3 regions of the Embleya sp. AB8 genome follow, and region 2 is predicted to be linked to each of the others. Evidence: riboswitches for the same ligand, from Rfam matches in the RefSeq annotation. Region 2 holds a riboswitch; each other region holds the start of a gene.
What was found. Region 2 has a riboswitch for cyclic di-AMP ahead of ABIA38_RS21000 (transglycosylase family protein). Riboswitches for the same ligand answer to the same signal wherever they lie in the genome.

Region 1 (9,601 bases), on a different contig from region 2:
CGGCTCGCTCAGGACGGCCCGCCTACCCTGAGCCGCGCATTTGGACCAACCCCTGGCGGGCGATGACGGGCGCACCCCGAAAGGTGCGCCCGCGGTGCGCAGTCGGTCACGAGCCGGGCCAATGCGCCCGATCCGGCGACAGTCGCTCGCGAACCGGACCAAATACGCCCGGCCCGGCGACCGTTCGTCGCGAGCCGAGCCAAATCCAGCCCGGCCGGCGTTTGAGGCCAAGTAGCCGGGCCGGCGCTTGAGGCCACCTCGGCCGGAGGCCGGGTCGTCCCGGCCCGGCCGGCGCGTGAGGCCAAATCCAGCCCGGCCGGCGCCTGAGGCCAAATAGCCCGGCCGGCGCGTGAGGCCAACCTCAGACGCTGACCCCGTGGCTGCGCAGCCACGTCATCGGGTTGACCGCCGAGCCGTAGTTGGGCGTGGTCCGGACCTCGAAGTGCAGGTGCGGGCCGGTGACGTTGCCGGTCGCGCCGGACAGCGCGATCTTCTGGCCGGTCTGTACCTTCATCCCGGCCTTGACCGAGATCGAGGAAAGGTGCGCGTACTGGGTGTACTTGCCGTCCGCGTGCCGGATGACCACCTCGTTGCCGTACGCGCCGCCCCAACCGGCCGACACGACGGTGCCCGAGGTGACCGCGCGCACCGTGGTACCGGTCGAGACCGCGAAGTCCTGGCCGGTGTGGTGGCCACTGGCCCAGTGCGAGCCGCCGGAGCCGAAGCTCGCGGTGAGCGTGGCGCCGGAGACCGGGGCGACATACGAGCCGGAGGCGTGCTCGCCGCCGGTGTCGGACTTGGCGGTCGAGGCCTTCGGCGTGGTCGACTTGGGGGTCTCGGTCTTCGGTGTCTCGGTCTTCGGCGTGTCCGTCTTGGCGACGGTCTCGGTCTTGACCGCCTCGGCCTTGGGCGCGGCCTCGGTCCTGGTCGTGGTGTCCGTCTTGGGTGCGGTGTCCGTCTTGGCGGCGGTCGGCGCGGCCGTGCCGTCGACCGCGAGCTTCTGGCCCGGGAAGATCAGGTCCGGGTTCTGCCCGACGACGCTCTTGTTGCTCTCGTACAGCTTCGGCCAGCCGCCGGGCACGTGTGCGGCGTCGGCGATCCGGGAGAGCGTGTCGCCGGCCACCACGACGTAGGACGAGTTCGCGGCGGAGTCGGCGGCGGGCTCGGTCTTCGGCGTCTCGGCGGTCTCGGTCTTGGCGGTGGTCTCGGTCTTGGGCGCCTCGGTCTTCGGCGTCTGCGCCTTGGGCGCCTCGACGGTCTTCTTCGGGGCCGGTTTGGTGGTCTCGCTCTGCGCCTTGGGCGTGCTCTTCGGCGCGGTCTTGCCCGCCGAACCCGAGGAGCCCGAGGAGCCGGTGTCGACGTCGGCGCTCGAGCCGCCGCGGTTGAGGCCCGCCTTGACCGAGCACACCGGCCACGCGCCGGGGCCCTGGCTCTTGAGCACCTTCTCGGCGATGGCGATCTGCTGGCCCTTGGTCGCCTGGTCGGCCCGCGTGGCGTACTGGGTGCCGCCGAACTCGTGCCAGGTGCTCTGGGTGAACTGCAGGCCGCCGTAGAAGCCGTTGCCGGTGTTGATCTGCCAGTTGCCCGTGCTCTCGCACTGGGCGACCTTGTCCCAGGTGTTCACGGACGCGGCCTGGGCCGTGCCCGCGCCGATGATCGGCATGGCGACGCCGACGCCGGCGACACCCGCCGCGGCGATCAGACGGGTGGTCCTGCTGGTGCTGCGACGGCGATGACGCCCGGTTCCGGACAACATGGCTTGATCCTCTCCCACGCCTACGAGGTGAGCTGTCGGATTCGGGCCGGAGATCGATAGCCCGGCCACCTCCCGAAGGAGATGGCTTCACCCCTAGCCGTTCGCGGCGCCCGATCGCCCGGATCGGGGCCGTTCGCGGCGGTTCACCTGTGGTTCCCCCGCTCCTGTCGTGTGGTACTCGTCAGCCTCCCGAGCGGCCGGCGACAGGATTCGGCGTACCGGCGATCGGGGTCCGTGTGGGATACGGACGGATCGAACGCTAAGCAGCCCTCGCCGTAGATCACAAGTCTGTGTCGGATAGAAGTCGATTATCCGTTTTGCGGTTGAGCGCAAAGTGGATGATCTCTTCCGGAAAGGACCGTTCCCGGCCACTCGATGGCCAAATGGCCGGGAATACCGGGATAACCCGATGCGGCCGGCCGACTCAGCCGTGTTGCGCCCGCCATCCCGCCCACGCGCTCTCCACCATGTCCGGGGTGTCGAGCCGGGCCTTCCAGCCCAGTTCGGCGCCGATCCGGTCGGCGCTCGCCACCACCCGGGCCGGATCGCCCGCCCGCCGGGGGCGCAGCTCCGGCGTGCGCGAGCGCAACCCGGTGACCTCGCGGATGAGTTCCACCATCTCGCGCACCGACGTGCCCTCGCCGCGCCCCACGTTCAACACCAGGCGCGCGTCCGGATCGGCGGCGAGCCGGCGCGTTGCGGCCACGTGCGCCTCGGCCAGGTCCACCACATGGATGAAGTCGCGCACACACGTGCCGTCCGGGGTTTCGTAGTCGTCCCCGAAGATCACCGGCGGCTGATCCGCCGTCAGCTTTTCCAGCACCATCGGCACGAGGTTGAACACGCCCGCGTCCGCGAGCTCCGGCGCGCCCGCGCCCGCGACGTTGAAGTAGCGCAGCGCGGCGTACGACATCCCGTGCGCGCGCGCCGTCGCCCCGATCATCCACTCGCCGACCAACTTGCTCTCGCCGTACGGGTTGATCGGCAGACACGGGGTGTCCTCGTCGACCAGATCCACGTCCGGCATGCCGTAGACGGCCGCGCTGGAGGAGAACACGATCCGCGTCACCTCGGCGGCCACCATCGCCGCCAACAACGTCCGCAGCCCCTCGACGTTCTCCTCGTAGTAATAGAGGGGACGCGAAACCGACTCGGGCACCTGCTTCTTCGCCGCGATGTGCACCACGCCGTCCACCGCGTGCCCCCGGAACACCTCGTCGAGCACCCCCCGATCGAGCACCGAGCCGATCACCAGCGGCACCCCCTCGGGCACCCGCTCCCGCGCTCCGGTGGACAGGTCGTCGAGCACGACCACATCCTCACCGACCGCGAGCAACGCCCGCACGACATGCGTCCCGATATACCCGGCACCGCCGGTGACAAGCCACTTCATGGGACGACCCTATCCGGCATCCGGGGCCTGCGGCGGGTGTCGGAACGGCCCGAGCCGGCCGATCGGCGCGCGCCGGCCCGGGGTGCCGGATTCGGCGCCGGGCCGCCGGTTACCATGCACAGGATCTCGTGGGCGGGGCGCACATGCGTCCGAGGGGGGAACCTGCGTCGCTCTGCGGCGGCCACGTCAAGAAGGGTGTGAACCGCGTGCGACGCGATTTCGGAATGGGTCGGCAGGGCACCCTGGCTGAACGATTCTCCGGCCGGGACAACAGCATCGGATTGATCCGACTTCTGTTGGCGACAGCGGTCGTGGTGGCACACGCGCACATATTGGGTGGCTTCGGCAAGCGCGAACCGGGCAACGGGTTCACTGGCCTCCAGGTGGGGCTCGGCCGGATGTCCGTGTACGGCTTCTTCGTACTGTCGGGCTTCCTGATCACCCGCAGCGGTATGCGCACCACCACCGGGCGCTATCTGTGGCACCGACTGCTGCGCATCCTGCCCGGCCTGTGGGTCTGTGTGTTGTTCACCGCGTTCGTGGCCGCGCCGATCATGTTCCGCCACCAGCAGGGTTCGCTGGACGGCTTCTGGCGACACGGGGAGGGCCCGTTCGACTACGTCCGCGCGAACTGGTGGACCGGCCTGCGGCAGTTGGACATTTCCAACATCCTGGCCACGGGTAAGAAGGCGGGCCACGCGTTCGATCCCGGCTTCGACGGCGCGCTGTGGTCGCTGAGCTACGAGATGATCTGCTACGTGGTCGTCGCGGCGATGGCCTGGTCCGGCGTGCTGCGCGGATCCCGCCGGTTCGTACTGTTGCTGACCGCCCTGCTGTACGGCTGGATCGTGATGGACCTGGTGAACGCCCCCGGCTGGCGTGGTCCGCAGAACACCAACGGCACCAACATCCACGTGCCGATCCTGAGCGAGTTCATCGGCCCGTTGCACAGCCAGTACCTGATCTACCTGAGTTTCCTCTTCTGCGTCGGCATGCTCTTCCAGCTCTACCAGGAGCGGATCCCGGTCAACGACGTGCTCGGCGTCGTCTCGATCGTCGCGCTGTTCGCGAGCATGCGCTTCGGCGGCTTCTTCGTGATCGGCTTCCCGGCCTTCGCCTACGCGCTGATGTGGCTCGCGGTACGGCTGCCGAAGCCCTTCCGAGTGGTCGGTCGCAAGCGCGACCTCTCCTACGGCATCTATATCTACGGCTTCGTGGTCGAGCAGTTCCTGGTCGTGCTCGGGTACAACCGGCACGGCTTCCTCGCCTACCTCGGGCTCTCGCTGGTCGGCACCTTCGTCCTCGCCGCCGGCTCGTGGTACCTGGTGGAGAAGCCCGCGATGCGGCTCAAGGACTGGACCCCGAGCCTGTTCCGTTCCCGGCTCCCCGAAGCCGGCGCGGCGAAGGACACCGGGTCGACCTCCCCGGTCCCGACGAAGGCGGCGTCGGATTCGACCTCGACGCCGCCTTCGACCGTGACGATCAACCGCTGAGACACGCCCCGGACCCCCGGCCCGTGGGTCCGGCGAGCATGGTCAGCCGTTGTTCGCTCCGGGGGTGCCGTGTACGGGGGCCCGCCACGGCGGGGTGCCCAGCCGGTCACACTTGTGGTCCTTCGCGTACCTCGGGCACTCGCCGCTGGTCTTCTGCAGCTGGTGCGAGCGATAGGTCAGCGACCCGATGCTCGAGTCGTTCACCGGCATCAGATTGTTGGCGACCGACGAGGCCGCCGTCCCGAACAGCAGGACCATCGCGGACAGCGCGCCGATCGTGGTCGCCATCCCGGGAGTCGTGCGCCAGCGCGCGCCGACGTGCCGGGGTTCGGCGTCCGCGGCCGGGTCCGCGCGGTGCACGACGAACCGGTTCCACAACGCGCGCAGCCGTTGCGCGGACAGATGTACGGCCACGCCGACCAGGAGCAGGCTGACGTAGGCGAGTTCGTACGAGGTGCGCGGGTAGAGCTGCACGGCCTGGTCCTGGAACATGTGCGAGGCGAACCAGAACCGCATCAGCCACGAACTGGCGAAGCAGGCCACGAGCGCCAGGACCAGCGAGCGTCGCATGCCGAGCGCGACGGCGACCGCGAGGGCCACCAGCAGGATCAGCATGAATACGCCGACGCCGCCGAGTTCGCCGGGCGGCGGCCACATGCCCACCTCGCCGGGCGTGTCGCCGCGCCACATCAGGTAGTAGGCGGGGTCGATCTTGGTGTCGAAGTAGAAGTACGAGTCCTTCTCGCCGCCACCCTTGAGCAACAGGTCCTTGAGGTAGAGGCCACTGATGATCAGGAACGGGACGATGGTCGCGGCCAGGAAGACCATGGCGGGCTTGAAACCGCCTCGCCAGGGCAGCACCAGCAGACAGATCACGAGCACACCGGCGGCCGACCAGACGAACCAGCCGGAGTAGGCAATCACCAGCACACCCAATATCACGCCGAACGCCACGCCGGTGAGCAGCCGATCACGTTTGGTCATCTGCGGTGATCGGCGTAGGACCTGGATGAACTTCGCGATGATCGGCACGAACACGACCAGGACGATCGTGGTGTAGGGCTTGATCGGCTCGTACAGCGGGATCGAGCTGGTCACGCCGATCGCCAGGGCCCACAGCGGCTGGAACCACACCCGCCAGGCGAGGTAGGCGGCCGGGCCGATCATCGCCATGATCACGATCTGCAGATCCTGGAGCGAGTACGAGGTGTTTCCGTGCCGGAACACCTTCGCCCACAGCGCCAGCAACTCCGGGAACAGTGGTGGATACACGCCCGACGGGATCGACTCGCCCCGGTTGATCGCCCCCGCCCAGTTCGCGAGGGTGCCCATGTCACCGCCGACACCGTTGATCGGCCACGGCGTGCCGCGCAGGCCGATCGTGGTGCCGCCCGCGACGAAGCCGGTGGCGAGGCCCGCCACGACGGCGCACGACAGGCGGACGAACAGCGCCTGCAGGTCCGGACCGAACCGCCGATAGGCGATCACCAGTGCCGCGATGACGAGCAGCGAGATCAGCGTCATCCGCAACTGCAGCGTGGCCAGGCCGCTGACCTGACCGATCCGGTTGAGCGGGTTGACCCGGATGTTGCGCGCCCACACGGCGAACACCATCGCGGTGAGCACCGCCACGGCGCCTTCGGCACAGACCAGCAGCGGACGCCGCCACCAGGGCGTCGGCGCTGCGGCTGTCGTCGTCGGCAGCGCCTTCGGTGGTGGTGAGGACGTGGGCAGATCGGGCGATGGGGCGCACTCCACCTGGTATCTCCTTCAAAGGGGCCGGGCAAGGGGCTGCCGGTCGACCCGCGGGCGATCACGCGCGGATGGACCGGCAGGACGGAAATCGAGATGTCGGCGACCCCGGCGCGAGTTGCGGAGGGACGTCCTGTTCGCCGGGGTCAGGCGTCGACGAAGCCGAGCGAGTCGGTGAAGTCCTTGCAGGTCGTGTACTGCGGGAGCAGGCCCGAAGCGATCGCCTCGTCGAACGAGGGCGCCGCTTCGTCTCGGACCGAGAGCACCGGAGTATCGGTCTGCCAGTCGATCGCCAACCGCGGATCGAGCGGATGGACGGTGTGCTCGCGCTCGGGGGCGTAGGTGGCCGAGCACAGGTAGACCAGCGTCGCGTCCTCGGAACGCGCGCAGAATCCGTGCCCGATGCCCTCGGAGACGTAGAGCGCCTTGCGCTCGACATCGTCCAGCAGCACGCTCTCCCAACGACCGAACGTGGGGGATCCGACCCGCAGATCGACCACCACGTCGAGCAACGTGCCACGCACGCAGGTCAGGTACTTCGCCTGCCCCGGCGGTACGTCGGCGAAATGCACGCCTCGGACGACGCCGCGCGCCGACACCGACATATTGGCCTGCGCGAGGTTCAGCGGGTGACCCACGACCTTCGCGAGGTGATCGAATCGGTACCACTCCGTGAACATGCCACGCGGGTCGCCGTGCAGACGCGGCGTGATCTCCCAAACCCCGTCGATACCGAGCGGGCGGATATCCATACGAGCTTCCTCGTCAGCGATTGTCGGGGTTGGGGGCCAAGCCCTCACCGTATTCGAGCAGATCGAGCAGGTATTTGCCGTAACCGCTCTTGAGCAGGGGAGTCGCGATCGCCCGAACCGCGTCCTCGTCGATGAAGCCCGCCCGCCAGGCGGCCTCCTCGATGCAGCCGATCTTGAGCCCCTGGCGCTGCTCGATGACCCGGACGAACTCGGCGGCCTGGACCATCGAGTCGAAGGTTCCGGTGTCGAGCCACGCCGTGCCGCGATCGAGCAGCGTCACGTTCAGCCGGTCCTCCCGCAGATAGGCGTCGATCACCTCGGTGATCTCCAACTCGCCACGCGCACTGGGCTTGAGGTCACGGGCGATCTCGACGACCCGGTTGTCGAAGAAGTACAGCCCGGGTACCGCGTAGCGGGACTTGGGCACGGCCGGCTTCTCCTCGATCGACAGCGCCCGGCCCTCGGCGTCGAACTCCACCACGCCGTAGGCACTCGGGTCCGCGACCGGGCAGGCGAACACGCGGGCGCCGGTCAACCGGGTGTGCCCGCGCAACTGCCGTCCCAGGCCGACACCGTGGAAGATGTTGTCGCCCAGGACGAGTGCGACGGGTTCGTCACCGATGAAGTCGGCGCCGAGTACGAAAGCCTGGGCGATTCCCTCGGGGCGCTCCTGGATCGCGTATTCCAGCCGTAGGCCGAGCCTCGAGCCGTCCCCGAGCAGACGTCGGAACTGCGGCTGGTCGTGCGGGGTGGTGACGACCAGGATCTCGCGGATGCCGGACATGATCAAAGTGGACAGCGGATAGTAGATCATCGGCTTGTCGAAGACTGGCATGAGTTGCTTCGAGACAGCCTGGGTCAAAGGCCACAGACGGGAGCCGGTGCCACCCGCGAGAAGAATGCCGCGCATGGCGCACACCCTACGTGGTGCGGGTGAACGCCCGGTTCGGTCGGATCACGAAGGCACCCCGAGCGCCCCGCGGGGGCCGGCCGAAGCCTTGTGGAGGTCCGTGTAGAATCCCGTCTCTATGAAGATTTTGGTGACAGGTGGAGCCGGCTTCATCGGTTCGGAGTTCGTCCGGGGATTGTTGTCCGCCTCGGGTGCGTCCGACTCGGTCACCGTATTGGACAAGCTGTCCTACTCGGGCAACACCGCGAATCTGGCCGATGTCGCCGAACACTCGGCGTTCACCTTCGTCCAAGGCGATATTCGTGACGTCGATCTCGTCGACCAGGTCGTGGCCGGCCACGACGTCGTGGTGCACTTCGCGGCGGAATCCCACGTCGATCGGTCGATCTCCGGCGCGCTGGAGTTCGTGACCACCAATGTCGTCGGCACCCAGATCCTTCTCGACGCCGCGCGCAAGCATCAGGTGAATCGATTCGTCCATGTGTCGACCGACGAGGTCTACGGCTCGATCACCGAGGGCTCCTGGACCGAGGACTGGCCGCTGGCCCCCAACTCGCCGTACGCGGCGAGCAAGGCGGGCTCCGACCTGCTGGCCCTCGCAGCCTTCCGCACCCACGGCATGGACGTCGTGCTCACCCGCTGCTCCAACAACTACGGGCCGTACCAGTTCCCGGAGAAGATGATCCCGCTGTTCCTGACCAACCTGTTCGACGGCCATCCGGTGCCGTTGTACGGGGACGGCACGAACGTGCGCGACTGGCTCCATGTGGCGGACCACTGCGCGGGCATCGAGAAGGTCATGCGGCGGGGCCGCGCGGGCGAGACGTATCACATCGGCGGCGGTGTCGAGTTGACCAACAAGGAACTGACCGGACGGCTCCTGGACGCGTGCGGGGCGGGTTGGGAACTGGTCCGCCCGGTCGAGGACCGCAAGGGACACGACCTTCGCTACTCGTTGTCGATCCGAAAGATCCAGGACGAACTCGGTTACGCTCCGGCCGTACCCTTCGACCGGGGACTCGCGGACACCGTAGCCTGGTATCGGGCCAACAGGTCTTGGTGGGAACCGTTGAAGGCGCGGGCGGCCGGCGCCTGATCCGGCTCGATGGTGGATGCACCAACGCTCGCTCCGTCGCCCGATCACTTAGGTATGAATCCCATGACGACGTTCGACATCATGTTGCCGTACTACGGCCCCGTTCCGCTGATGCAGGCCGCCGTGCGCAGCGTCATGACGCAGTCCGATCGGGACTGGCGGCTCACGGTGGTCGACGACGGCCGCGAGGAGGGCGTCGCGCGGTGGTTCGACACGCTGGACGACAAGCGGGTGCGATACCAGCGCAACGAGCGCAACCTCGGGGTCTCCGGCAACTACCGCAAGTGCATCGACCTGGTCGAGTTCGACCGGGTGGTCCTGATGGGGACCGACGACATCATGTTGCCGAACTACCTCGAGTGCATGCGCGATTCGCTGGCGGTGGCCCCCGATGTCGCGATGATCCAGCCGGGCGTGGAGGTCATCGACGAGCTTGGGCAGCCGCGTAG
Region 2 (9,601 bases):
CGATGGCCGCGGGTGACGTGTCGCCCTACGTCGGCGCGGTGGACGTGACGATGATGTACAGCGTCGTGGACATCGCCGGGATAAATCGGCTCTCCGAGCGGATCCTGGGCAACGCGGCGGACGCGATCGCGGGCATGGCCGGCGGCTACGCCGAGGATCGCGCGGCGGTCGCGGGGGTCACCGGCGAGGGCCGGCCGCTGGTCGCCGCGTCGATGTTCGGGGTGACCACCCCGGCGGTGGACGCCGCCCGCGAGCGGCTCACCGAACTCGGCTACGAGGTACTGGTGTTCCATGCCACCGGGGCCGGCGGCACGTCGATGGAGAACCTCGCCGAGGCGGGCTTCCTGGTCGGGATCCTGGACCTGACCACCACCGAGTTGGCCGACGACCTGGTCGGCGGCGTGCTCAGCGCCGGCCCCGAGCGGTTGACCGCGGCCGGCCGGATGGGACTGCCCCAGGTGGTCAGCGTGGGCGCCCTGGACATGGTCAACTTCGGGCCGCGCGAGACGGTGCCCGCGCGCTTCGAGGACCGGCAGCTGTACGTGCACAACCCGACCGTGACGCTGATGCGCACGACCCCCGAGGAGAACGCCGAACTGGGTCGGCGGATCGCCGCGAAGCTGGTCGCCGCGACCGGCCCCACCGCGCTGCACATCCCGCTGCGCGGGGTCTCCGCGATCGACGTCGAGGGCGCGCCCTTCTACGATTCCGTCGCCGATACGGCGTTGTTCGACGCATTGCGCGCCGGACTCGAGGGCAGTGCCGTCGAGTTGCGCGAGGTGGCGACGGACATCAACGATCCGGCGTTCGCCACGGCGGCGGCGGATCGACTGCACGAGATGATCACGAAGGGACATGTGGACTGAGATGAACGGACGCGAGGCGCGGGGCCGACTGCGCACGACGGTCGAGCAGGGCGGCGTCGTGATCGGCGCGGGCGCGGGCACCGGATTGTCGGCCAAGTGCGCCGAGGCCGGCGGCGTGGACCTGATCATCATCTACAACTCCGGCCGCTATCGGATGGCCGGCCGGGGTTCGCTCGCCGGGTTGTTGCCCTACGGGGACGCCAACGCGATCGTGGTGGAGATGGCGGGCGAGGTGCTGCCGGTGGTCCGGAGCACTCCGGTGCTGGCCGGGGTGTGCGGCACCGATCCGTTCCGGATCATGCCGCACTTCCTGGACCAACTCGCCGCGATGGGCTTCGCCGGTGTGCAGAACTTCCCCACGGTCGGCCTGTTCGACGGCGTCTTCCGGCAGAACCTGGAGGAGACCGGGATGGGCTACGACCTGGAGGTGGAGATGATCCGGCTGGCCGCCGAGCGCGGCCTGCTCACCGCGCCCTACGTCTTCGACCCCGAGCAGGCCCGTGCGATGGCCGCGGCCGGCGCCGATGTCCTGGTCCCGCACCTGGGGCTGACCACCAAGGGCAACATCGGCGCCACCACCGCGGTTTCGCTCGACCAGGCGGTGCAGCGGGTCCAGGCGATGCGCGACGCGGCGGCGGAGGTGAACCCCGACGTGCTGGTGTTGTGCCACGGCGGGCCGATCGCCGAACCCGCGGACGCCGCGTACGTCCTGGCCAACACCACCGGCGTGGTCGGCTTCTTCGGCGCCTCCAGCATGGAACGGCTGCCCACCGAGGTGGCCATCACCGAACAGGCCCGCGCGTTCAAGGCCATCACCGCGGGGTAGGGCACGACCGCGCGTGACCGGCTGCATCCGCACCACCACCGGCAGTACGACATCCACCACGAGCAGTGAGGATCCGGCATGTACAAGCTGACCGTGCTCTACGGCCACCCCGAGGACCCGGCCGCGTTCGACTCCTACTACTGGGAGAAGCATCTCCCGGTCGCCCGAACCATGCCGGGATTGACCGGCTGGACCATCGGCAAGTGCGACGTCGACCCCGACGGCGCGCAACCGCCCTATTACCTGGTGGTGGGGCTGTATGCGAACACCCGCGCCGAACTCGAGGCCACCCTCGATTCGCCCGAGGGGCGGGCCACGCTGGCCGACGTCGCCAATTTTGCGACCGGCGGTTCGACGTTCCTCTGGGACGAGGAGCGGGTAGTCGTACCTGTGGAGCTGCCCGCGACGGAATAGCTCGTTGTCGACGCACGAGTGACCACGAGGCTGCGCATCGTGAACGCCGGCGCCATGACCTGCAAGGATGGCGACAAATCGGGCAAAGCGGTGTTATTCCCGCCTATGGGGCACCTCACAAAGCGCCCGAAATGTTTGCCAACCCGGCGAACCGGTGCGTAGCTTCGTGGTTGTTCGCACAAGCGGACTCCCCGGGCGGTACGCCGAATCCTGCCGCCGCCCGAGGGATGCAGTCGATATCGACTGGCGGCAGGAGCGGGGGAACCAAAGTAAGTGCCGACCTCGGTACCTGCGTGAGCAAGGTCCGAGGTCTGGGGTGAAGCCATGCCTGATTCAGGCGCGGCCGGGCCATTCGTCCGAACCCGACAGCTAACTTCGCAGGCGCCCGACGAGGTAATCAATGACCTTCCGTGCCATCACCGCTCCCGTTCGTTCGCTCTCTCGTGGCCGTCGCGCCGGCATCGCCGTCGCCGCCGGTGCGGGTCTCCTGCTTCCCCTCGTGGGCATGGCGGGCAGCGCGAACGCCGCGACCTCGTCCACGTGGGACGCGGTCGCCCAGTGCGAGAGCACCGGCAACTGGAGCATCAACACGGGCAACGGCTTCACCGGCGGTCTCCAGTTCACCCCGAGCACCTGGAACGCGTTCGGCGGCAGCCAGTACGCGTCCAGCGCCGCGCAGGCCACCAAGGACCAGCAGATCGCGGTCGCCGAGCGCGTCCTGGCCGCCCAGGGCCCCGGCGCCTGGCCGGTCTGCTCGGTGAAGGCGGGCCTGGGCAAGGGCGGCAACGCCTCCGCCACGGCCGACTCCTCGACCACCACCGGCAAGACCAAGACCCCGGTCGCGCCGAAGGCCGCGCCCCAGGCCGAGGCCAAGCCGGTGACCGACAACGCGCCGAAGATCGCGGCGCAGCCGAAGCAGGACACCGCCGCCAAGCAGGACGTGGCCAAGCAGGTCGCGCCGAAGTCGGCGGCCGGCACCTACACCGTGAAGGCCGGCGACACGCTGTCCGACATCGCGGCCAAGCTCGGCGTCAAGGGTGGCTACCAGGCCCTGCACGCCGCCAACAAGGGCGTCATCGGGGACAACCCGAACCTGATCGGCGTGGGCATCAAGCTCGCCGTCTGATCCAGCGTCACCACGTGGGCCCCGCCGAGTACTTCGGCGGGGCCCACGCCCATGTCCGGGGGCGGAGCCGGCAACGGTCAGGCCCGACCGGCCTGTTCGAGCGAATCGAGCGGCGCGGCCGGGGCGGGGAGTTCGTCGGTCGGCTCGGTTTCCGCGGCTTCTTCGGTTTCCGAGTGCGCCGCCGATGATCAGTGGTGGTGCGGCCACCCCGGCGTACATCGTGGCCACGTGTTGCAGCGCGCCGACCAACATCCGCCCCGGCGGCAGGATTTCGTCCACCGGATGTACGCTCGCCGCCGCCTCGTGCGCGGTCGCCGCCCCGGTCGAGCCGCTCGCGGTCCCCGGCCCCGCCGGGACCGAGGTCTTCCTGGTGGTTCTCCGGCCCATGATCGGCGCCTCCACATCGGGTGCCGTCGCGCACGACGGCCCGGTCCAGTGGACGTACTGGATCGCAGGATCGGCGGTCAATAGCCACAGCGGCCGTCGGCTCGGCCGGCGAAATCTTGGGTCTTTCTCCGAGTGCGTTCCGTGATCGGCCGGTCGGCAGGGTGTGAGCAATCCGTGAACGGGTCGCGAGCAGCCCTGATCGGGGCCGTCGCCGGGCCGGAAACGCCGCGATGGCAATCCCAACTAATTCGGGCAAAACGTACTCATGGCGATAAGATTGCGTTTGAAATGGCCTTGCGGCGTGAAATTCTTTTGACATAGGTTCGCTTGACCGTGGTTCCTGCTTTCCGCTGAGAGGGTTCCATGCCGAACATGACCCGCGTAGCCGTCCGTACCGCCGTCGACCACCCGCTGTGGCCGGCCCTCAAGAACGCCGTCGCCGCGCTGCGACCCCTACAGGCCAAGGACGGTTCGATCGAGCCGACCGGGCACCCGTCCGCCCGCGCGCTGGTCGTCGAGATCACCTCGGCGATCACCGGCCTCGCGCCGCTGTTCCCGCACGACGAGGCGTATCTGGACGCGGTGGTGGCCGACTTCGAGCGCTGGTCGGCGGACGATTTCGGCCGCCCCGACTTCCTCGACTCGCTGGTTGCGTTTCGCCCGGAGGAGTCCCGGCGCGACGGGCTCGAACACCTCGTGGTGTTCCCGATGACCACGCAGAACGGCAACCCGAACCGCAATGTCGAGGCGGTGCTGCTGCGCGTGGTGTGGCCGCAGTGGCTGGCCGAGTTGGAGGCCGAGCGCTACGACAACGCGATGTTCGTGCCGATCACGTTCGTCGACTTCACCGACGGCTACGACACCGACTCGGCGGTGCTCTTCCCGGAGACGGTGGCGGTGCGCGAGGTGCCCACGTTCACGTGGGGGGCCATCTTCTGCGACCGCGAGGCGGCCCGCTTCCGTCGGGTCGGGGCCGCCGCCGCGCGCACCCTCGGTCTGGAACTGCCGCCCGAGGCCCAGGAATTGGTGGAGAGTCAGCAGCTTGCCCAGGACGCGTTCGTGTTGTGGGACCTGATCCACGACCGCAGCCACATGCGCGGGCACATGCCGTTCGACCCGTTCATGATCAAGCAGCGGATGCCGTTCTGGATGTACGCCCTCGAGGAACTGCGGTGTGATCTGACCGCGTTCCGCGAGGCGGTCACGCTGGCCGGCGAGGGGGTGTCCACGGCGGGCCTGGTGCAGTACGCGGTGATCTTCGACCGGCTGTTCCGCTTCCCGGTCACCGGCGGTCGGGTGCGCAACTACGACGGTCTGGGCGGGCAGTTGTTGTTCGCCTACCTGCACCGCGCCGGCGTGCTCGAGTGGGCGGACAACCGGCTGACCGTGGACTGGGACCGGATCACCGCCGCGGTGCTCGGGTTGTTCGACGAGGTGGACCTGCTCTACCGCGAGGGTGTGGACCGCTCGAAGGTCGGCCACTGGCTGGCCGGTTACGCGCTGGTCGCGAAGTACGTGCCGCCGAACCCCGGTTCGGTGTGGGCCAAGGGACCGGCCGGGCTGCCGATGGACGGCTCGCCGAAGGCGCTCGTGGACGCGGTGTTGCCCGACGAGTTCCCGCTGAGCATGTTCTACGAGGCGCTCAACCGGCGGCTGCGCGACGTGATCGCCTCCACCCGCGGGATCACCGCGGACAGCTCGGCCACGGGTCCGGGCGCCGACTCGGAGCGGGCCGAGGCCTCGTGAGGCACGGGACGACGAACCGCAGGGCGAACAGTACGGCGAACGAGGAGTCGATGTGATGAAGGGTCTCGACGGCGCGGTGATCGCGGTGGCCGGCGCCGGTGGGCCGACCGGGCGAGCGGTGCTCGCCCGGCTGGTCCGAGCCGGTGCGCAGGTCTACGGCGCGGACGCGGACGCCGGTCGGTTGCGGGCGAGCGTGGCGGCCGCGCCCGGGGCCCGCGGCGCGGTGGTGGACCTGCTGGACCCGGGCGCCACCCGCCGGTGGGCGGCGGACGTCGAGCGCGAACACGGGCGCGTGGACGGCCTGGTGCACCTGGTCGGCGGGTGGCGCGGGGGCAAACGGTTCGCCGACAACTCGCTCGACGACTGGGCGCTGTTGCATGATCTGCTCGTGCGTACCGTGCAACACACCAGCCTGGCCTTCCACGAGGCGCTCGCCCGCAGCCCGCGTGGCCGGTTCGTGCTGGTCTCCGCGGCGGCGGCCGGACACCCCACACAGGGCAACGCCGGGTACGCGGCGGCCAAGGCCGCGGCGGAGACCTGGACGCTCGCCCTGGCCGACGCGTTCGCCGAGACCGACGCGGCGGCCACCATCCTGGTGGTCAAGGCGCTCGTCAACGACGAGATGCGCGCGGCCAAGCCCAACGCAAAGTTCGCCGGCTTCACCGACGTGGCCGATCTCGCCGCCGAGATCGCCGGCCTGTGGACCACCCCGGCAACCGATCTGAACGGGAAACGACTGTGCCTGAACGTCCCCTGACTCCGCGTCACGACCCGAACGCGCGCGGCTTCGCGAGCGACAACTACGCGGGAGTCCACCCCGAGGTGCTGGCCGCGATCGCCGTCGCCAACGGCGGACACCAGATCTCCTACGGCGAGGACGTCTACACCGAACACCTCGCCGACGTCTTCCGCGCGCACTTCGGCGAACGGGCCCAGGTCTTCCCGGTGTTCAACGGCACCGGGGCCAATGTGGTCGGCCTGCAGGCGATGACCGACCGGTGGGAGTCGGTGATCTGCGCGGCCAGCGCGCACATCAACGTGGACGAGTGCGGCGCGCCGGAGAAGGTGGCCGGCCTGAAACTGCTGACCGTCGACACCCCCGACGGCAAGCTCACTCCCGAACTCGTGGACACCCACGCGTGGGGCTGGGGCGACCAGCACCGCGCCCAGCCGCGGGTGGTCTCGTTCGCGGAGAGCACCGAACTGGGCACGGTCTACACGGCGGACGAGATCGGCGCGCTGGTCGCCCACGCACACGAACACGGCATGCTCGCCCACCTGGACGGCGCGCGCCTGGCCAACGCGGCCGCCGCGCTGGACGTACCGCTGCGCGCGCTGAGCACGGACGTCGGCGTGGATGTGTTGTCCTTCGGCGGTACCAAGAGCGGGCTGATGTTCGGCGAGGCGGTGGTCGTGCTCAACCCGGACGCGGTGCGGGGCGTCGAGTATCTGCGCAAGGCGGCGATGCAGCTCGCGTCCAAGATGCGCTTCGTGTCGGTGCAGTTCGAAGCGCTGCTGGGCGGCGACCTGTGGTTGCGCAACGCGCGGCACATGAACGCGATGGCCACCCTGCTCGCCGAGCGGGTGGCCGACCTGGACGGGGTGACGCTGCGTCGGATGCCGCAGGCGAACGCGGTGTTCGCGGTGTTGCCGGCGGATGTCACCGAGCGGATGCAGAAGCGGTTCCGGTTCTACACGTGGGACGAGTCGATCGGCGAGGTGCGCTGGGTGACGTCGTTCGACACGACCGAGGGCGACATCGACGCGTTCGCGACCGCGCTTGCCGAGGAGTTGGGCGCGCGGTAGGCGGTGCGCCGCATGGATCGGCGGGCCGGGGCAATGGTGCCCCGGCCCGCCGGTTCGTCGTGCGGCGGGGGCTCGGGTTGCCGGTAGCGTGCGGGCTGCGCGACCGCCGTCGATCGGAGAGTACTGATCATGGACCCCCGAAAGCCCTACCTGACCGGGCACTTCGCGCCCGTGGTCGACGAGATCACCGGCCTCGACCTGACCGTGCGGGGCACCCTGCCGGCCGAGCTGAACGGTCGCTACTTCCGCAACGGGCACAATCCGAAGCCCGGCGAGACGCCCACCCACTGGTTTCGCGGCAGCGGCATGTTGCACGGGATCCGGCTGCGCGGGGGGCGGGCCGAGTGGTACCGCAATCGGTGGGTGCGCACCCCCGCGCCGGCCGGCGCGCCGTACGAGGGTGCGGACGGCGAGGTGGACCGGACCGCGAGCATCGCCGGGACGCATATCGTCGAGCACGCCGGTCGGTTGCTCGCACTCCAGGAGGCCAACCTGCCGTTCGAGGTGACCGAGGAGTTGGACACGGTGGGTCCGTACGACTTCGCCGGCCGGTTGACCACCGCGATGACCGCGCATCCGAAGGTGGATCCGGTCGGTGGCGAACTGCACTTCTTCGGCTCCTCGCCGTTCCCGCCGTTCCTGACCTACTACGTGGCCTCCGCCGAGGGGCGGATCACTCGCGCGGAGAGCATCCCAGGCGCCGGGCCCTCGCTGCGGCACGACTTCGCGCTGACGGAGCATCATGTGGTCTGGCCGGACCTGCCGGTGGTCTACAACCCGGCGGAGCGGTCCGGCATCCCGTATCGCTGGAGCGACTCCTACGCGCCGCGGATCGGGGTGATGCCGCGCACCGGGCCGGCCGAGGTGACCTGGTTCGAGGTGGCGCCGACGTTGTTGTTGCACGTGGCCAACGCGTATGAGGACGCACGCGGGCGGATCGTGGTGGAGGGGCCGAGGTACGACCGGTCCTCGTGGGAGAGCAGTTGGAAGTGGTGGGTGGGCGCGCCCGGCCACCCGGACACGCCGCTGGTCGGCACGATCGCGCATCGGTGGATCCTGGACCCGGTCTCGGGCGTGGCGGGTGAGGAGGATCTGGATTCGCTGGTCACCGAGTTCCCCACGATCGACGCCCGCCGGCTCGGCCGCCCGCACCGGTTCGGCTACGCGGTGGCCTTCCCCGGCGCGGGGCTGCGGGGACACGCCATCGTCAAATACGACGGGGTCACCGGGGAGCGGCAGATCGCCGAGCTGGGTCGGGAACGTATGGCCGGCGAGGCGGTGTTCGTGCCCGCCGCGGCCGGCCCGGCCGAGGACGACGGCTATCTGCTCACGGTGGTCGGCGATCTGGCCGAGAACACCTCGGAGTTGCTGGTCCTGGACGCCAGGGACATCACCGCGCCGCCGCTCGCCACCGTCGAACTCCCGCGCCGGGTGCCGGCGGGGCTGCACGGCTCCTGGCTCCCGGATCCCGACTGACGGTCCGCGTCCGCCCGAGGCGGGGAACGCATGCCGAATATGTTTTCGTGTCGAGTGCCCCCACCTGCCAGGATGGGTCGGTGGATGGTACGGGTGAGGGGTTTCCCGCCGACCTGGTCGGGGAGTTCGAAACGCATGTCACGGTGCGGACCGAGGATGTGGACCGGCTGGTCGAGCGAGCCCGGGAGTACGGGGTGGGAGTGACCCACATCGTGCTGGCGCGGGGGCGGGCGGTATCGCAACCGATGCTTACCGAGCGGGCCACCACCACCTTGGCCCGGGCTCGGGAGCGGGCCGGGGAGTTGGCCGATCTGTTGGGGCGGGACGGGTACATGGTGACCCGGACGAAGATCGAGGCCGCGCCGGGGCACCCCGGGGTGCCGCGTACGGACGAGCGGGCGCGCGCGCTCGGGTCGGGCCGGTATTTCGAGCACCACCTGAAGCTGGTGCTCGGCAACGCAGTCGAGCCGGCCGAGCTTGCCGCCCTGGCGATGCGGCACGGCGCGCAGTTGTCCCGCAACGCCCGCCGGGTGCGGCCGGACGGGCGGGCCGAGCGGTTCGTCACGCAGCGCTGCCACGGGGTGGGCGACGAGTCCGCCGCGCGGGCCGCGGCGGACCTGGTGGCCGCGCTGGGTGACTACGAAATTGCCTCCGTGGAGCGGGAGTTCGTGGTCTTCGACGACAACGGTGGGTTGGACGACGGTTGGCTCGACGCGGTTGCGCCGGGGCGGGCGGCGGCTTCAGGGCAGGAGCACGTCCAGGAACGGGTTGGCGAAGACGCGGGCCGGGTCGTACTTGTTGAGGGTGGCCCGGGCCGCGTCGAAGTTGCCGGTCGTGGGTAGACCGGTGCGGAACGCGTTCGGGATTCGGCCGGTCACGGCGGCCGTATCGGTCCACGCGCCGCCCAGGCCGTAGGCCCAGCCCTTGGACCATTCCGGGCGCACACAGGCGTAG
Region 3 (9,601 bases), on a different contig from region 2:
TTGGTGAGTTCGGCGTCGACGACGATCGCCTCGCCGGTGCCGATCACGCTGGACGGGAACTTGGCGAACACCAGCGGACTGGTGGGCGGTTCGACGCCGGCCTCGCGGATGTGGTCCAGGTAGTTCAGGCCGATCGCAACGATCTTGCCCGGTCGCAGCGGCGCCAGGTAGCGCGTCGCGACGATCTCCTCGGCGGCGGCGTCGGCCGCCTCGCGCACCGCCTCGGGGCCGGCCGCGACCAGCGCACCGAGCGTGCCGTCGCCGGGCCCGTCGAGCCGATACAGCCCCCCGTCGCGCTCGACCACGGCCACCGGCCGTCCCTCGTACTCGACTGTCGCCAGCCTCATGCCGCTTCCCCGTCCTTCATCATTCCGTCTGACGGAATGCAATTCCAAGTGGCGAGGTGAGTAAAACAACGGCCAACGGGGGATGTCAAGAGACCCCCGAATCGGCCACTCGCCGATTCGGGGGTCCAAGGTAATTCGCTTACGGGCAGGGCCAGTTGGATCACGCTGCGTATCAGTAATCCAGCCCTTTAGGGACAACCGAACGGTATGTACGAGCAAGTCGTCACAGACCGCAGCCGACTCCCGAAGGCCGACCAACACAGCCCGTCCGGTGTTCGAGCCCGTCCGGCGTTTGCGGACGCCTCGGTCGCGGGCCGGGCCCGGCCCGCGACCGGGCCCACAGGTCAGCGACCTAGTCGACCGACCCCGCCCACTCCGCGACACGCGAGCGAAGCGCGTCGGCCAGCTCCGCGATCCGCGCCGACGTCATCCGCGACTTGAGCCCGGTCACGCTGATCGCGGCGGCGGGCGCCGACCGCCCCAGGAACAACGGCACCGCGACACACCGCAGCCCCAACTCGTTCTCCTCCAGGTCGGTCGCGTACCCGCGCCTGCGCACCTCGTCCAACTCGGCCGCCAACTTCGGCACCGACGTGAGCGTATGCCGAGTCGCCGCGCGTAGCGGCAACCGCGGCGTGGCCCATGCCCGCAGTGCCTCGTCGGTGGGATATGTCCAGGCCAGCAGGGCTTTGCCGACCCCCGTGCTGTGCGCCGGATTGCGCCCGCCGATCACCGACGAGAGCTTGACCGCGCCGGACGCCTCGACCTTGTCCAGGTAGACCACCTCGCCCACGTCCAGGATCGCCACGTGCACGGTCTCGTCGGTCAACCGACGCAGGTCGGCAAGGAGCGGATGGACCATCGTGCGCAGATCGATGTCGTCGTGGAAGCGAAACGCGGTGGCCAGCAGCTGACTGCCGATGAAGTACGGGCCGTTCACCTCGGGCTGGGTCGCGAACCCCCGGTGTTTGAGCGCCCCGAGCAGCCGATGCAACGTGCTCTTGGGCACGTCCAGATCACCCGCGAGTTCCTCCAGCGTGATACCTCGGGGCATTTCGCCCATCCGCATCAGGATCCGCAGTGCTCGATCCACGCTGATCACGGGCGAATCGCTGTTGCCGGTCAAGGTCCCCCCTAGGGACGAGGCATAAATGGGATGGCGTTCCGTCTAGTGGAATGATAGACCGTATCGCGTAATCGCTGATACCGTCCCGGCTCATCGGAGCCCATGGAGGAGAAGCGATGCGCGGACTCATCGGCAAGCGGGTGCTGGTCAGCGGCGGCAGCAGCGGAATCGGCCTCGCCGCCGCCCGCCGTTTCCTCGAGGAGGGCTGTCGCGTCTTCGTCAGCGGCCTCGACCCGACCGAGGTCGAACGAGCGGTCAACGAACTGCGCCCGCACGGCGACGTCGCCGGCGGCGCCTTCGACGTCAGCCGCGAGTCGGACGTGGCCGCGCTCATGGCGGCTGCCGTACGCGAACTCGGCGCCGTCGACGTACTCGCGAACAACGCCGGCATCGCCTGGCGCGAACCGTTCCTGGAGATCACCCCCGAGCACTTCGACAAGATGCTCGCGGTGAACCTGCGCGGGATGTTCCTGGTCGGCCAGGCCGTCGGCCGACACCTGGTCGCCCGCGGCGCGGCCGGGGTGATCGTCAACATGTCGTCCACGAACGGGATCGCGGGCGAGGAGGACTACGCGCACTACAACGCCTCCAAGGGAGGAGTCCTCCTGCTCGGCAAGACCATGGCGGTCGAACTGGGTCGGCACGGGATCCGGGTGAACACCCTGTGTCCCGGATACATCCGTACACCACTCAACGCCTCCATCGCCGGCGCAATGACCGACGGCGACTTCGAAACCGACTACATCAAGGACCGGATCCCGCTCGGCCGGGCCGGCCTGGCCGAAGACGTGGCCGCCGCCTACGCGTTCCTCGCCTCCGACGACGCATCCTTCGTACACGGCGCGGAGTTGGTCATCGACGGCGGCCAACTCGCGGTCATGTAGCCCGAGTTCGCCCGGCCACGCGTACCCGCCGGGTGGCCCGGCGCCACGCGGCCACGCGGCCACAGCATGACCCGCAGCACCCAGCACCACCGCACCTCCCGTACGACCCGACACCGCCGCGCCACCCGGCACCCGGCACCCGGCACCATCGCAGCGCCTGAACCACCCGAACCACCCGCGCCACCCGGCAGCCCCGCACCACCGCTCCACCCGGCACCAGCGCAGCGGCGCCCGAACCACCCGCGCCACCCGACAGCCCCGCTGGAGCCGCCCGTTCGACCGAGGGAGAGCACGTCGCATGCCCCTGTCCACGGACCTGATCGATCGCCTGAGCGCGATCGTCGGCGCCGAACACGTCCGGCACGCCGCCGGTGAACTCGTCCCGTACGCACGCGACGCCACCCCCCTGTTCGACCGGCTCCCGGATGCCGTGGTCTTCCCGGCCGACACCGCCGAGGTGGCCGCCGTACTGCGCCTGGCGACCGAACACCGCGTCCCGGTCGTCCCCCGGGGCGCGGGCTCCAACCTGTGCGCCGCCACCGTCGCGCTCGACGGCGGCATCGTGCTGGTCACCACCCGGATGAACAGGATCCGCGAGATCAGCCCGGCCGAACTGCTCGCCGTGGTCGAGCCCGGCGTGACCACCGCGGCGCTCGCGACCGCCGCGACCGGACACGGCCTGCTGTTCCCGCCCGACCCGGGCAGCCGTACGGTCTCCACCGTCGGCGGCAACGTCGCCACCTGCGCGGGCGGCCTGCGCGGACTCAAATACGGCGTCACCCGCAACTACGTACTCGGCCTGGAGGCCGTGCTGCCCACCGGCGAAGTGATCCGCACCGGTGGCCGGTTGTGGAAGGACGTGGCCGGCTACGACCTGACCCGGCTGCTCACCGGCTCGGAGGGGACCCTCGCGGTGATCACCGAGATCACCATCGCCCTCCTCCCGGCCCCCGCCGACACCGGCACCGGGCTTGCCTACTTCCCCGACCTGGCGCACGCCGGCCGCGCGGTCGGCGACATCCTCTCGGCCGGCATCGTGCCCGCGACGCTCGAATTCCTGGACCGCAGCTGTATCAACGCGGTCGAGGACTTCGCCCACCTGGGTCTGCGCCGGGACGCGGGGGCCCTGCTGCTGTTCGGCGACGACGGCGCCGCCGACGCGGTCACGCGCGATCTGGCCCGGATGGCCGAACTGTGCGACGCGGCCGGTGCCACCGAATGGACCCTGGCCGAGGACGTGGCGGGCGCCGAGGCACTGCTCACCGCACGCCGCTGTTCGCTGCCCGCACTGTCCCGCCTCGGCTCGCTGACCATCCTCGAGGACGCCACCGTGCCGCGCCCGAGGATCGCCGAGATGGTCGACCGGATCGACACGATCGCCGACAAGCACGACGTCACCATCGCCACCTTCGGCCACGCCGGCGACGGCAACCTGCACCCGACCTGCGTGGTGGCCGACCCGAACGACACGGAGTCGGTCGAGCGCGCGCACGCCGCGTTCGACGACATCTTCCGCACCGCGATCGAGCTGGGCGGCACGATCACCGGGGAACACGGCGTCGGCGCCGCCAAGTTGCCCCACCTGCGGGCCCAACTCGGGGACGATCAGCTCGACTTGCTGCGCCGCATCAAAACCGCCTTCGATCCGGCCCGCATCCTCAATCCCGGAAAGCTCGGCTCATGACCGGTGTATTCGATCCCGAGGAACTCTCCCGCTGCATCTCCTGCGGGTTCTGTCTGCCGGCCTGCCCGACCTACGCGGAGACCGGCGACGAGGCGTCCTCGCCGCGCGGCCGGATCAATCTGATGCGGGCCCTGGAAACCGGAAAGCTCGACGCCGACGATCCGGTCCTGCTCGAACAGTCCTCGGCCTGCCTGGGCTGCCGGGCCTGCGAACCGGTCTGCCCGGCGGGTGTGCCGTACGGCTCGCTGCTCGAACAGTGGCGCGAACACCAGTGGCGCGGTCGGCAACGCCCGCCACTGGCCCGGCTGTTGACCGTCGTGGTGAGCATGCCACCGGTGGTCCGGGCGATGGGGTGGGGACGGTACGTACTGCCCGCCGCACGAAAGCGCGCGACCGCTCCTGCTGCCAAGACCCCGGCCAAGACCCCGACCCCAGCCGCCGCGAGCGCCAGGGCAGCCGGCGAGCAAGTCCCGGGCGCGGGCGCCTCGTTGATGCTCGGCTGCTTCGAACGCGCGATGTTCCCCAGGGTGGCCCGGGCCGCCCGGAAGTTGTTGCCCGGCCTCGCCGTGCCCGACAACCAGGGATGTTGCGGCGCGCTGCACGCGCACAACGGCGAGCTGAAGAAGGGGCGCGTCATGGCCGAACGCCTCGGCGAGCAGTTGCCCGGCCGGATCGTCACCACCTCCGGGGGCTGCGCGGCGCACCTGGCCGACGTGATCGGCCGGGATCGGGTCGCCGAACTGTCCGAGGTGGTCGACGTATCCGAGCTGCCCGAACGCCGGGTGGCCGGCCGCCGGGTCAAGGTCACCCTCCAGGACTCCTGCCACCTGCGCAACGGCCTGGGCGTCTGGCGCGAACCACGCGAACTCCTGGCCCAGGTCGCCGACTTCGTGGAGACCCCGGGCGCCGGGGAGTGCTGCGGCGCGGCCGGCACGTACTCCCTGCTCCGGCCGATCGAGTCCCGCCGGATCCTGGATCGCAAGCTGGACGCGATCGAGGCGACCGGCGCCGATGTCGTGGTCGCGGTCAACCCGGGCTGCCTGCGTCAGCTGCGCACCGGGCTGCGCCGGCGAAAGTCGCGGGTGCGCGCGGTGCACCTGGCCGAGTTCCTCACCGAGGCGGACGGCGGCGCGCGCGTGCGCTGACCCACCGCGCCGATCCGCCGGCGCCCACCCGCTTCCGGCCACCGCGCCGACCCGTCGGGCCCGCGCCCGCGGGCCGCGTTCGACGCATGCGACTCCACACGGGGGGAGCCGCGTGCGTCGTGCCCGGTCCGCGGGCGCGGGCCGCTCCCCTTCATGGACCGCTCCCCTTCTATAGGTGCGGCTTCTTCTATAGGTGCGGCTTCCACTTCCATAGGTGCGTCGCCCGGTTGCCAGGTGCGTCGCCCGGTCGCCGGCCCCCGCCCCGCCCCCGCCGCATCGCGTTCCGTCACCCCCGCGTCGCGCAACCCGCGCCGAACCCGCCACCACCTGGGCTTCTCCGCCGCCGGCCGAGGACCCGAACCGCATTCGGCCCCGATCGCCCGAAACCCTATGACGCAGGTCACATCGTGCGTACCGATTGTCAGGAACTCGCACGCACCGTAAACCGAGTTTTCCCGATTCTCACTCGGCGTGATTTCGATATCGGCAATGCGTAACCGATTCGGGCACAATGCGTACGGCTCTCGGGACTTTCGGTCCCGTTATTCCACCCTTCCGACCCGATTCTTCGGTTTCGGCGAATCGTGATGTTTGGATCCGCGTCGGGTGTGTGCGTAGCTTGGTGCTCCGCCACACCGGTCCGGTGCTCGGCGGAATGCGTCTCCCGGTTCGCCGAATCCTGCCGCCGGAGAGGCCACGGTACGAAACCCGAAAGGCAGGAGCGGGGGAACCAAGTGGAACGCCGTCCCGGGCGTCCGCGACAACGCGGATATCCGAACGGCTTGGGGTGAAGCCGTGCCCGACTCCTCGCACGACGAGGAGCCGAACACGGCCGGGCGAGACTCTCCAGCCCGAATCCGACAGCTCACTTCGTAGGCGTGGGAGAAGGAAAATCTTCGTGCAGTCGTTCATCACCCCTGCCCGCAAGCCCAAGAACGCGCGTCTCGCGCTTACTCTCGGCCTGGCCGGCGCGATCGTCGCCGCCCCGCTGATCACCGGTTTCGCGACCACCGCGAACGCCGCCCCCGTCTCCGTGTGGGACAAGGTCGCCCAGGGCGAGAGCTCGGGCAACTGGTCGATCAACACCGGCAACGGTTTCTACGGTGGCCTGCAGTTCACCCAGAGCACGTGGAACGAGTTCGGCGGTCAGCAGTACGCCCCGCGTGCCGACCTGGCCACCAAGGAGCAGCAGATCGCCATCGCCGAGAAGGTCCTGGCCGTCCAGGGTCCCGGCGCGTGGCCGAACACCTCGGGCCCGGCGGGCCTGACCAAGGGCATGGCGACCCCGGGCGTGACTCCGAGCGCCAAGTCCGGCTCGGCCAAGACCACCGTCAAGGTCGCCCCGAAGGCCGCCGAGAAGCCGGCCGACGCGCCGACGACCGCCCCGGCCCCGAAGATCGAGGTCGTCCCGGCCGCCGAGGCCACCGCCGCCACCACCACGTACTCCGTGGTCAAGGGCGACAGCCTGTCCAAGATCGCCGCGGACAAGGACATCGCCGGCGGCTGGCACAAGCTGTACGCCGACAACAAGGCCGCCATCGGTGGCAACCCGGACCTGATCGACATCGGTCTGAAGCTCTCGCTCGCCGGCAAGGCCACGGCCGCCGCCAAGACCGAGGCCCCGGCCGCCAAGACCGAGACCAAGACCGAGTCGCTGCCGTCGGCGTCGGTGCAGGTGGCCCCCAAGGCCAAGGCCGCGGACACCACCAAGGACACCTCGGCCAAGGCCGGCAGCACCGCGGTGAACTCGTCCGGCTACGTCGCCCCCGTGAACGGCGCCCTGGGCACCGCGTTCGGCACCAGCGGCAGCATGTGGTCCAGCGGCAGCCACACCGGCCAGGACTTCGTGGTCGGCACCGGCACCCCGGTGAAGGCGATCACCTCGGGCACCGTGGTCAGCGCCGGCAACGGCGGTGCGTACGGCAACGAGATCGTGATCAAGCACGCGGACGGCAAGTACTCGCAGTACGCCCACCTCTCCAGCATCGGCGTCCGCGCCGGCGCCACGGTGAGCACCGGCCAGCAGATCGGCCTCTCGGGCGCGACCGGCAACGTGACCGGCCCGCACCTGCACTTCGAGATCCGCACCACCCCGAACTACGGCAGCGGCATCAACCCCGTCACCTACCTGCGCGCGCACGGCGTCAACCTCTGATCGTCGCGTCACCGGGCAGTTCCGTAGTACGGCAGTAACGCAGCACGGCAAAAACGCAGTAGCGCAGTAACGCGGTAGCCAAAGGGCCGGGCCCGTCGACCACCAGTCGACGAGCCCGGCCCTTGCGGCGTTCCGGCCCGGCGAGCGCCCCGGTCGCAAACCGCAACCGATTCTGCACAACCCCGACCAAGACAGCCCGTCCGGCGTTTGAGGACGCCTGGGCCGCAGGCCGCGCCGGGTCCACGACGGAGCCCGAACGCCGGCCGGGCCGCATTCGGCCCGGCCGGCGTTCGGTATCCCCGGTGCCGCGCCCGTCGCGGAGCGCGGCACCGGTGTCCGACCGCGCTTGAGAACACCCCATCAAGCCCGGCCGGCGTCCGGTATCAACCGGCTCACCGGCGATACAGCACCGCCTCCGGCGCCGCCGCGGTCAGCGTGACCGGCTTCGGGTGGACCGGCACCGCCGCTCCCGGCCGGTCGTTCCGGTCCAGCACAAACGCCCGGTTGATCCCGTTCACCGTGATGGTGGACCCGGGATCGACCCCCTTCACCGTGCGAATCGCCACCACCTCGACGATGTCCGACGCCTTGGTCCCGTGCGGGAGCCGTACCGTCGTCGCCGCCGGCAGGTCGCGCTCGAGGGACCAGTCCGGCCGGCCGCGGTCCGAGCGGTACAGGGTCGCGTCACCCTTGATCCGCACGCCGAGCGCGACGCCGTTCCAGCCGGTCGCGCCGGGCGGCTTGGCCGACGTGGTCTTGCGGACCACCGCGTACAGGTAGTCCTGCGGGTCGGCGATCAGCGTCGTGGTGTCGGCCGGCGGGTCGGCGACCACCCGGCCCTCGCGGCGCATCTCCTTGGCCATCACCGGATACACCCATGGGTGCCGGTCCATGATCTCCTCGCGCGCGGTCTTGGTCGGGTCGGCCAGCCGCTCCATCGCCGACGGCGCGAACCGCATCGGGTCGTCCACGACATCGCACATGTTGTTGTTCAACGTGCAGGTCTGCAGCAGCGGATGGCCGTCCTCGTAGCGCCCGGTGAACGGCTGGGTGCCGTGCTCGGCCGACTGGAAGAACGCCGTGCCCGGCACCACCTTGCCACGGCCGTCCACCTCGACGTGGTACACCCACTCGATGTCGGTGGTCCGACCCCAACGGGCCATCAGGGCGGGCGTCGAGGTACCGCCGTCCTCGTTGCTCCAGATGATCGAGTAGGTCAGTATCCGATGCCCGGCCGTGGGCGCCGGCGCCTCCTGGGACCAGGCCAGGATGGGTGTGTCGGTGACCGCGTTCTGGAACGGGCCGGTCGCGCCGCCCGGGTTGTTCGGGATGTTTCGGCCGTACAGGATCGGCGCATTCGCCGCCACGGCGTGCCGCCGGTCGCCGACCGCGATGTTCTCGGTACGCAGTCGGGAGATCCGCACCACGGTGCCGCCCGGCGAGCGGTCCTCGGCGAACTTGACGCCGAGTTCGTGCCGGCCCTTGCGCAGCGCGCCGAGCGCGAAGCTGCGCTCGGTCGGCTCGTTGCCGAACACCACCACGTCGCCGGCGGGCCGCCCGTCGACGAACAGCTGTACGACCGCCGACTCCGCGCCGGCCTTGCCCCAGTCGACGCCGGGCGCGGCCAGGGTCAGCGTGACCAGCGCCTCGCCGTCGCGCCCGGTCCGGAACGGGACCACGACGGGACGGCCGCCACGCCGCACGGAGAACGTGCCGTGCGCGTCGGCGGATTGGGCCGAATCGGCCGACTGGGCCGACTCGGCCGACTCGGCGGCCTGGGCCGCCGGGACCGGACCAACCAGGCCGACCGCGGCGGCCAGTACGGCGCCGGCCAACACGGCGCGGCGCGGCCCTTGGATGCGAGATCGAGCGAACACGAGCAATCCCCCGAACAAAATCGGCGAGCCTGACCCGCCCACCGTGGCCGGCGAAGGGCTCGCGGGCCAACCCCCGCGCGGTCGAATTCCACCAACCGTCACCGCCGGGCCCACGTCCCGACACGCACCGGCCACGCATCCCTCGGCGACGCGCCCGATGTCCGATTCGTTCAAGACCGGTCGCGGTCGGACACCTAGCGTCGAGACATGCAATGGATCACGGATGAAATGCTCGCGCGGGCCGAACAGTTCCTGTGGACATCCGGTCGCGTGCTGGAACAGCGCCGCTTCGCATACCTGTTCGGCGATCGCGAGGCGCCCGCCGGGGTGCTTGCCGCGCTGGACGCCTACCTGACCCCGGACGGGGGCTACGCGTACGGCCT

Region 1: another riboswitch for cyclic di-AMP. It lies ahead of ABIA38_RS19820 (transglycosylase family protein); the one in region 2 lies ahead of ABIA38_RS21000 (transglycosylase family protein).
Region 3: another riboswitch for cyclic di-AMP. It lies ahead of ABIA38_RS24205 (transglycosylase family protein); the one in region 2 lies ahead of ABIA38_RS21000 (transglycosylase family protein).

The regions. Positions count from the first base shown of each region.
Region 1 covers NZ_JBMHHY010000012.1:261,790-271,390, reverse strand. The annotation lists gene ABIA38_RS19825 (PIG-L family deacetylase) at 1-31, shown strand, start outside; gene ABIA38_RS19820 (transglycosylase family protein) at 362-1,756, opposite strand; cyclic di-AMP (ydaO/yuaA leader) riboswitch at 1,761-1,950, opposite strand; gene galE (UDP-glucose 4-epimerase GalE) at 2,181-3,149, opposite strand; gene ABIA38_RS19810 (acyltransferase family protein) at 3,356-4,642, shown strand; gene ABIA38_RS19805 (hypothetical protein) at 4,685-6,400, opposite strand; gene ABIA38_RS19800 (dTDP-4-dehydrorhamnose 3,5-epimerase family protein) at 6,541-7,146, opposite strand; gene rfbA (glucose-1-phosphate thymidylyltransferase RfbA) at 7,160-8,056, opposite strand; gene rfbB (dTDP-glucose 4,6-dehydratase) at 8,175-9,152, shown strand; gene ABIA38_RS19785 (glycosyltransferase family 2 protein) at 9,216-9,601, shown strand, end outside.
Region 2 covers NZ_JBMHHY010000013.1:211,241-220,841, forward strand. The annotation lists gene ABIA38_RS20985 (Tm-1-like ATP-binding domain-containing protein) at 1-866, shown strand, start outside; gene ABIA38_RS20990 (phosphoenolpyruvate hydrolase family protein) at 868-1,692, shown strand; gene ABIA38_RS20995 (EthD family reductase) at 1,771-2,106, shown strand; cyclic di-AMP (ydaO/yuaA leader) riboswitch at 2,314-2,506, shown strand; gene ABIA38_RS21000 (transglycosylase family protein) at 2,612-3,232, shown strand; gene ABIA38_RS21005 (DUF6421 family protein) at 3,983-5,365, shown strand; gene ABIA38_RS21010 (SDR family NAD(P)-dependent oxidoreductase) at 5,421-6,122, shown strand; gene ABIA38_RS21015 (threonine aldolase family protein) at 6,104-7,171, shown strand; gene ABIA38_RS21020 (carotenoid oxygenase family protein) at 7,301-8,647, shown strand; gene ABIA38_RS21025 (hypothetical protein) at 8,728-9,489, shown strand; gene ABIA38_RS21030 (cholesterol oxidase substrate-binding domain-containing protein) at 9,388-9,601, opposite strand, start outside.
Region 3 covers NZ_JBMHHY010000016.1:67,509-77,109, forward strand. The annotation lists gene ABIA38_RS24180 (fumarylacetoacetate hydrolase family protein) at 1-347, opposite strand, end outside; gene ABIA38_RS24185 (IclR family transcriptional regulator) at 700-1,473, opposite strand; gene ABIA38_RS24190 (SDR family NAD(P)-dependent oxidoreductase) at 1,590-2,357, shown strand; gene ABIA38_RS24195 (FAD-binding oxidoreductase) at 2,656-4,041, shown strand; gene ABIA38_RS24200 ((Fe-S)-binding protein) at 4,038-5,186, shown strand; cyclic di-AMP (ydaO/yuaA leader) riboswitch at 5,883-6,080, shown strand; gene ABIA38_RS24205 (transglycosylase family protein) at 6,085-7,341, shown strand; gene ABIA38_RS24210 (hypothetical protein) at 7,734-9,218, opposite strand; gene ABIA38_RS24215 (hypothetical protein) at 9,426-9,601, shown strand, end outside.